One region of the Aliiglaciecola sp. SL4 genome, then DNA from elsewhere that is predicted to be linked to it. Evidence: predicted binding sites of a transcription regulator. Region 1 holds the regulator's gene; the other holds the start of a gene.
What was found. The regulator ArgR, encoded in region 1, controls arginine synthesis, uptake and breakdown. The targets are predictions, from matches to a motif close to ANTGAATANNTATTCANT.
Positions count from the first base shown of each region.

Region 2: a site for ArgR is predicted at 2,655-2,672, ahead of argE (acetylornithine deacetylase). Genes of this name have one in related genera too.

Region 1 is NZ_JBGOSE010000019.1:28,064-32,262, reverse strand. Features, by position in the region: gene ppc (phosphoenolpyruvate carboxylase) at 1-795, shown strand, start outside; gene mdh (malate dehydrogenase) at 883-1,818, opposite strand; gene argR (transcriptional regulator ArgR) at 2,123-2,587, shown strand; gene AB6T38_RS18315 (ATP-binding cassette domain-containing protein) at 2,680-4,071, shown strand; gene AB6T38_RS18310 (endonuclease/exonuclease/phosphatase family protein) at 4,068-4,199, opposite strand, start outside.
Region 2 is NZ_JBGOSE010000007.1:86,426-90,624, forward strand. Features, by position in the region: gene AB6T38_RS11925 (ornithine carbamoyltransferase) at 1-528, opposite strand, end outside; gene argB (acetylglutamate kinase) at 525-1,319, opposite strand; gene argC (N-acetyl-gamma-glutamyl-phosphate reductase) at 1,316-2,344, opposite strand; gene argE (acetylornithine deacetylase) at 2,682-3,842, shown strand; gene AB6T38_RS11945 (methylglyoxal synthase) at 3,861-4,199, shown strand, end outside.

The sequences.
Region 1 (4,199 bases):
CGTTATAAGTTTGGTATGCCTGAGCTTGCTAAAGGAAGCCTAGGTTTATATGCCAGCGCGATTTTAGAAGCGATTTTGTTCCCACCACCTAAACCTAAACAAGAGTGGCGAGAAGCAATTACAGCTATGGCCAATGAAGGTCGTGACAACTACCGTAAGACAGTGCGTCATGACGAAAACTTCGTGCCTTATTTCAGAGTTGCTACACCTGAACAAGAATTAGGTAAGTTGCCCCTTGGCAGCCGACCAGCAAAACGTAAGCCGACAGGTGGTATTGAGAGTCTTAGAGCCATTCCATGGATCTTTGCATGGGCTCAAACTCGCTTAGTACTTCCCTCTTGGTTAGGTTCAATGAAGGCCGTAACGGATTATTACCAATCAGGGCAACAACAAATCATTGATGACATGTTAGAAAACTGGCCTTTCTTCCATTCTCGTTTATCAATGCTTGATATGGTATTCAACAAAGCTGATACCAGAATCAGCAAAGAATACGATGACCGCCTAGTACCGGCAGAATTGCAATACTTTGGCCAAGCGTTGAGAACGGAGCTGGAAGAAAGTATTGAGTCATTGCTTAAATTGCTCGGTCAAGAGAGTGTCATGGAGACAGATCCGCGAGGAAAAGAATCTATGAGTATTCGAGCGGGTTATCTACAACCTTTGCATTTCTTACAAATTGAGCTGTTAACTAGGATCAGAAAATTAGATGATAGTGAACATGATGCTTTGTTAGAAAGAGCCATGATGGTGACTATCGCTGGTATTGCGGTAGGTATGCGTAATACGGGTTAATTTAGAATAACCTTAGAAAAGCATAAAAAAAGCCCCTTGTAGGTAACTACAAGGGGCTTTTTAATACGTATTGTAACGGTTAACGAATTAACCGTTTACGAATTTAACACCTAACTCAATATCTCCACGCAAACCGTCAAGCATTGATTCTTTAGCATTTTGTTCAAACTCGCTCAACTCACCGTAAGATAGAATTTCTTCTACGCCGTTTGGACCTAATCTAACAGGATGAGAGAAGAATACTGCGTCGTCTGAATTAGTTTCAACGTAAGTATACTCAACAACGTTGTCGCCTTTCATTGCAGCTACTAGAGACAAACAGAATCTTGCAGCAGCTTGACCCATTGACAAAGTAGCAGATCCGCCGCCGGCTTTAGCTTCAACTACTTCAGTACCTGCATTTTGAATACGAGTGGTTAAACTTGCAATTTCATCATCGCTAAATGAAACACCTTCAACCTGTGAAAGTAGAGGCAAAATAGTTGTACCAGAGTGACCGCCAATAACTGGTACGTGCACGCTAGTAGAGCTCAAACCTTTCAATTCAGCTACGAAAGTTTCAGAACGGATAACGTCAAGAGTCGTTACACCAAACAATTTGTTTTTATTGTAAACACCCTTAGCTTTTAAGGTTTCAGCTGCAATAGCAACAGTCGTGTTAACTGGGTTGGTAATAATACATGTACATGCATCTGGACAGTTGTCCGCAATACCTTCAACTAGGTTCTTAACGATACCTGCGTTGATATTAAACAAATCAGAACGATCCATACCAGGCTTACGAGGTACGCCTGCTGGGATCAAAACAATATCACAACCTTGCAAAGCAGTTGCTAAATCATCTTTACCAAAACCTTCAACTTTTACGTCTGTAGGGATATGGCTCAAATCAACCGCCACCCCTGGCACAACAGGTGCAACATCATATAAAGCTAACTCGGAACCAGCTGGTAACTGGGTTTTCAATAGAAGAGAAAGGGCCTGACCAATACCGCCTGCAGCACCTAATACCGCTACTTTCATAGTTGTCTCCTGTGGGACTATTAAATTCACGGCAAACCATAGAGTAAGCCGCATAAAAAAACAATTTATTGTGGTGAATGTTCACTATGTGTTTTGTATATAGCTCTTTTAGCCTAACATTCAGTTAGTTTTTAAGGCTTAACAGAATATATGGGTTACAAGCGATGAATTCAATAGCTTGAGGCAACTCAAAACAGATGCTTTAACTATATGATATTTATTCAAAGTATTCTGCGACTTATAAACAAGGCTACCTACCCCGTTTAGATTGTGTCAAACTATAGCGGTGAATAGCGAGGATGGCATGTCTAATACAAAACAAGAAGAATTGGTCAAAGCGTTTAAAGATATCTTAAAAACAGAGAGTTTTGGCTCTCAAGGTGAGATTGTTGATGCATTAACGGAACAAGGTTTTGGCAGTATCAGTCAATCCAAGGTTTCCCGTATGCTCAGTAAATTTGGCGCAGTACGTACCCGTAACGCACGGGGAGACATGGTTTACTGTTTACCGCCAGAGATGGGGATGCCCACGGCGAAAAGCCCTTTACGTCAATTAGTATTAGATATAGTCCACAACAATGTGATGGTAATCATTCGCACCAGCCCGGGAGCTGCACAGCTCATCGCACGCTTATTAGATTCCCTTAGCCAAAAAGATGGGGTATTGGGCACTATAGCCGGTGATGATACAATTTTCATTGCACCCGCGGATATCAGTAATATTGAAGAAACCCGCAAAAAAGTTGAAGCGCTATTTGAGAACGTATAAAGGTTATTTCTACAAATAAGCGGTCCAGTTCAACAATAAATTAATGGGTTGCACACTCAGTGTCCTTTCATTTAATTGTAAGTTGTTAAGCAATGATTTTTATTGAGCAGTTTCATCACCCCAAACTAACCGTTGATTGTTGGCAGATTGAAGCAGATAGTGCGGTAGCAGTATTAGGCAAAAATGGCGCTGGCAAACAATTTGTCGATCAGCTTCTTTTAGGAAAACTGAACGACTTTGAACATAGCCGCTTAAACTTACCCAACCCAGATGTGGTTCGCTTAGTTTCGTTTGAAACCCTGCAAGCGGTGTATGAAAATGAATTGAAAATAGATGAAACTGATATCACTGATGAAATTGATTTTGGCACACCCGCTAAAGACTTTTTACCACAAGACAAACTCCAGCACCCTCTGATCACCCAATTTCATTTAGAACATAGGTTAGAAACCGGCTTCCGCCAACTCAGCACAGGTGATTCGCGTAAGTTATTAATCTTAAAGGCGATATTATCAGGTGCTAAATACCTTATCTTAGACAACCCCTTCGATGATTTAGATGTCGCATCAAGGGCACAACTGAGCCAAGTGTTAAGCCAACTCAAACCTCAAGGCATCACCTTAATAATATTATTGAGCAATCGGCAAGATATTCCCCAGTGGATCAGCACTTTTGCATTGGTTGATAACCATAGTTTGCACGATTTAAGGGGATTATCAGTTGAGGATGCACAAGCCACCATCGACACCATATTCGCCTTTGATGCATTGGATAAATCCCTACTTGAACGGATGATCTCTGACAAGCACAGTCACAATAAAAAATCCTTAGTGCGCATCAATAACGCCAATGTTATTTACGCTGAAAATCACGCTCTTAAATCGGCCAATTTAACCATTGATACCTTCGAGCACACTATTATTACCGGTCCCAATGGTTCAGGTAAATCAACTCTATTGCAATTAGTTACCGGTGACTGTCCTCAATGTTTTAGCAACGATGTGACTGTGATGGGGTATAAACGAGGCAGCGGCGAAACCATTTGGGATATCAAAAAGCATTTAGGCATAGTCTCCCCTGATATCCATCGTTCCTACCGCGTAAACTGCAATGCCTTAACCGTGGTTCTTTCAGGTTTTATGGACTCAATTGGGCTTTATAAAGACATTAGCTCTGCGCAAAAACAACAAGCCTTAGCATGGTTGGATTTAATTGGTCTGAGGCCACTGGCTAACACCAGTTTTAAACAATTGAGTTTTGGTGAGCAACGTTTATTGCTAATTGCCAGAGCCTTAGTGAAATTTCCATCCCTGTTGGTATTAGACGAGCCCACCCAAGGGCTGGATGAAATTAATCGGCGCTTAGTGTTGGACGTGGTCACCACCATTGCTAAAAAGCAATTGGCGACCATTCTTATGGTTAGTCACCGTGAAGATGAACGTTTGCCCATATTTGTCCAACACAAAGATATAAGCGGAAGCTAACGTAAGGTAAGTTCTCGCCAAACCATTCGGTGATCAGAGGAGGATTTGCGATCAGCCACTAATTCCTTGCCGCTTTCATTTTCACCTGGCCAAAATACCCCAGCATCACGGGAAGAAAAACCGGCTTT
Region 2 (4,199 bases), on a different contig from region 1:
AACCACATTTACACCGAGAATTGCGCCAACAATCAATAACGAGTGAGTGACATTATTGCCATCGCCCACATAGGCTAGGGTTAAGTTATCTAAGGAGCCATAGGTTTCTTGTAAGGTTAGGTAGTCAGCAACTGCTTGGCAAGGGTGATACAAATCACATAAAGCGTTGATAACCGGCACCTTAGCTGCTTGGCTAAACTGCACTAAGGTGTCGTGACTATATACTCTAGCAACAATGGCATCTGCCCAACAAGCTAGATTGGCAGCGGTGTCTTTTGCGTCTTCTCGTCCAGCTAATTTGCCCGCCTGAGAGTCAAGATACACCATGTGACCACCAAGTTTATTGATACCAATATCAAAACTCACGCGGGTCCGTAGGGATGGTTTCTCGAATAAAGCAGCAACGGATTTTCCAGCCAATACTTGATTATGTTGCTCAGGGGCTGCTTTGATTTTAGCTGCAAGGGCTAACAAATCAGTTAATGCCTCAGAGCTCCAATCTTTAAACGTTAGTAGATCGTGTTTCATATGTTTTCCTTAGACGATGGAAAAATGGTTGTTCCTGCAGAAGCATTATCTTTATTTGTCATATCTTGGGTCAAAACCTTAAGGTTTTTCCAACTTGCAATTGTTACAGACTGACCTATTTGGTTCGCTGCATCTAAAGCCGCTTCTACTTTTACTGTCATACCATCGCGAATAACACCATCTGATATTAAAGTTTCAATATCGTTAGACGTGAGTTTATTAATAAGTGACTTATTCTGATCCAGCACACCAGCTACATCTGATAATAAAACCAGTTGTGCGTTAAGCAGTTTAGCAATGGCTGTCGCTGCTTGATCGGCGTTGATATTTAGCAGTTCACCTTGATCATTTGCTCCAATAGAACTCACGATGGGTAAAAAGCCAGCTGCCAACAGCGTCGTCAATAATGTTTGGTCAACGGGCTCGGCTGAACCAACATTGCCTAGTTCTTCGCTAATCTGGTGGCAATTGGTAATGTTACCATCCAATAAACTTAATCCTACAGGGTTAAGTCCACTTTTTTTCGCTAAAGCGCATAAGTTTTTATTTGCAGTACCTGCTAACGCGCCGACTACATAATCAATTTGTGATTTAGGTGTGACTCTGAGGCCATCAACTTTATGGCTAGTAAGGGACAAATCTTTAAGCAACTTTTCAACACTACTGCCTCCACCATGAACCAATACAACGGGTTGTTGTTCTTGGGCTGCAAAAAGTGCGCTAAAAAAGTCTTTGGAGATACTTGGGTCATCTAAAAATGCCCCGCCAACTTTGACAACTTTTACTTTCATTGACTTACCTCTGCAATTAAGCCTGCTGAAGATGCAAAACCAAAGTTTAAATTAGCACATTGAATTGCTTGGGAAGCGGCTCCTTTCAACAAATTGTCGATGGCACTGCCAATTACTAAATAGCCTGACTTTTCATCCAGTTTCCAATGTAAATCACAATGTGCAGTGTTTACCACATCATCTAATTTGGGAAAATGATCTAACAATCGAATGATAGGTTTATCTTTGTAGGCTTGATGGAATGCTGCAGAAACCTGCTCTGCACTAGTACCTGCAACGGTTTTCACCGTAATGGTCGCTAAAATGCCTCGTTTAAAATTACCCAAATGCGGAGTGAAAATCACCTCGGTACCTAAGGATTGGCTAATTTCGGGCTGGTGGCGATGACCAAGCACGCCATATGCCTGCAAGCTCACTTCGCAGAAACTATTGCCTAGCGCAGCTTTTCTGCCTGCACCACTTACACCAGATACCGCATTAATAATAGGGCGGTGATCCTTATCTAAGAGGTTTTGATTGAACAAGGGTTTTAGTGCTGATAACGATGCCGTAGGATAACAACCAGGTACAGCAACCAAAGAGGCATCAGCAATCGCGTCCGCATTCCACTCTGCCAACCCATAAACCGCTTTTTCAAGTAGCAGACTATGCTGATGTGCAAAACCGTAATTGTCTGCAAATACGTCAACGTCTTTGATTCGAAAGGCACCGGATAAATCAAAGATTTTGGCTTTTCCTGCTACTAGAGTAGGCATCCAGTCATGACTGGCCTCATGAGGCGTTGCTAAGAATATTGCATCCAAGGTTTCAGCCAATTCAGCTAATAGCTCATCACTGATAGGTACTACCTTTTGATCGACCAGTCCTGTTAGTGTGGGGTGCAACTGACTTAAGGGTTTATTGGCATCTAGACTGTTCTGGGAAACAAACAATCCTGCTAATTCAAATTTGGAGTGCATGGTTAATATTCTGGCTACTTCTGCGCCAGTATATCCACTTGCTCCGATTACACATGCTTTCAACATAATGACGTTTACCGATAATTTTAAAAAATATTAACTTAGAATAATAAAAAAAACGCCCCAATCCTTCAAAAACAACTTTTATATCAAAGGAAAGGAGCGTGCTACGCAACCAAAATTAGAGCTGTCGAATAGACGTATAAGCGCAGCCAGGCAGGGAGTAGTATGTAGTCATGTTGTCCATTTATTCTCTATTCGTCAATTTTCAGGCATTATGCACTGAAATTGATCGCTAAGGTTTAATAATCAGTTTAATACTGGTTCTTCATTGCATAGACGTAGCATGCCATCAATGTTATAAATATGCAACAAAAGTGAATAATTATATTTTAAGGTTTTTATGCCAAATTTAACTTTCTTAGAAGTTTATGAAAAAATCATTTCCATACCTACTATAAGCGCAATAGATGAAAATCTAGATATGAGCAATCGTCAGTTAATTGATTACTTAGGGAATCTTTTTTCTGGTTTAGGCTTCAGCATTTCTATTCAAAAAGTACCAGAAGCGCGTAATAAATTTAATTTACTGGCTAAACTAGGGACAGGAGAGGGCGGCTTACTGTTAGCCGGCCATTCAGATACGGTGCCTTTTGATGAAGGAAAGTGGAATAGTGACCCCTTCACGTTAAAACAAAAAGACAATGTTTTGTATGGTCTAGGGACCTGCGATATGAAAGGATTTTTTGCATTTATTTTAGAAGCGCTTAAAGATATTCCTCTGAATAAACTGCAAAAACCATTGTATATTTTGGCTACCGCTGATGAGGAAACCTCTATGGCGGGAGCTAGGTTTTTTGCCCAGCAACAGTTAATTAAACCTGATATGGCTATCATTGGTGAGCCGACGGAACTGAAACCCATAGGCAAACATAAGGGACATATGGCTCAAAGCCTCAATATTACAGGTAAAGCCGGTCATTCAAGTGACCCTGATAAGGGGGTTAATGCCATCGAAATAATGCAAATGGCAATTCAGCAACTACTGACGCTGCGTGATCAACTTGCCAAAAACTATCGGGATGAAAGTTTTACGGTTCCTCAGGCAACGATGAACTTAGGACATATTCATGGCGGAGATGGTGAAAATAGAATTTGTGGCCATTGCAAACTGAATTTTGATGTTCGCTGTGTACCAGGTTTAAGTGATGAAGAAGCTATCGCGTTAATTGATGAAGCATTACTACCTGTAAAGCAAGCTTATCCTGAGCGGGTAGACATGCAGTTGATGTATCCAACGGCGCCAGCGTTTTCCTGCAAAAATGAACACGATATTATCGCCTTGGCTGAAAAGTTAACTGACTTTAAAGTGACTAATGCTAATTATGCAACCGAAGCGCCCTTTATCAATCAATTGGGCTGCGATACCTTAGTGTTAGGTCCTGGGAGTATCAATCAAGCCCATCAGCCCGATGAATTTATTTCCTTAGAATATGTAAATCCCACAGTAACCTTGTTGAAAAATATGATAAAACATGTGTGCTTTAACGCGCAGGCAAAATAAAACTAGGAAATATATATTATGACTAAGTTAAATAAAAAGACCATTGCTTTAGTTGCACATGATCATATGAAAGCTGAATTGGTAGATTGGAGTCGCGCTCACATTGAGCAACTAAAACAATTCAATTTAGTGGCAACTGGCACAACAGGTGGCTTGATATCAGAGAGTTTAAACTTAACGGTTCATCGTTTTAAAAGTGGTCCATTAGGCGGTGATCAACAAATTGGAGCGTTAATTGCTGAGCGTAAACTAGACTGCTTGATCTTTTTCTGGGATCCATTAAACCCAGCTCCACATGATCCAGATGTAAAAGCCTTACTAAGATTATGTTCGGTTTGGAATTTGCCAGTAGCTTGT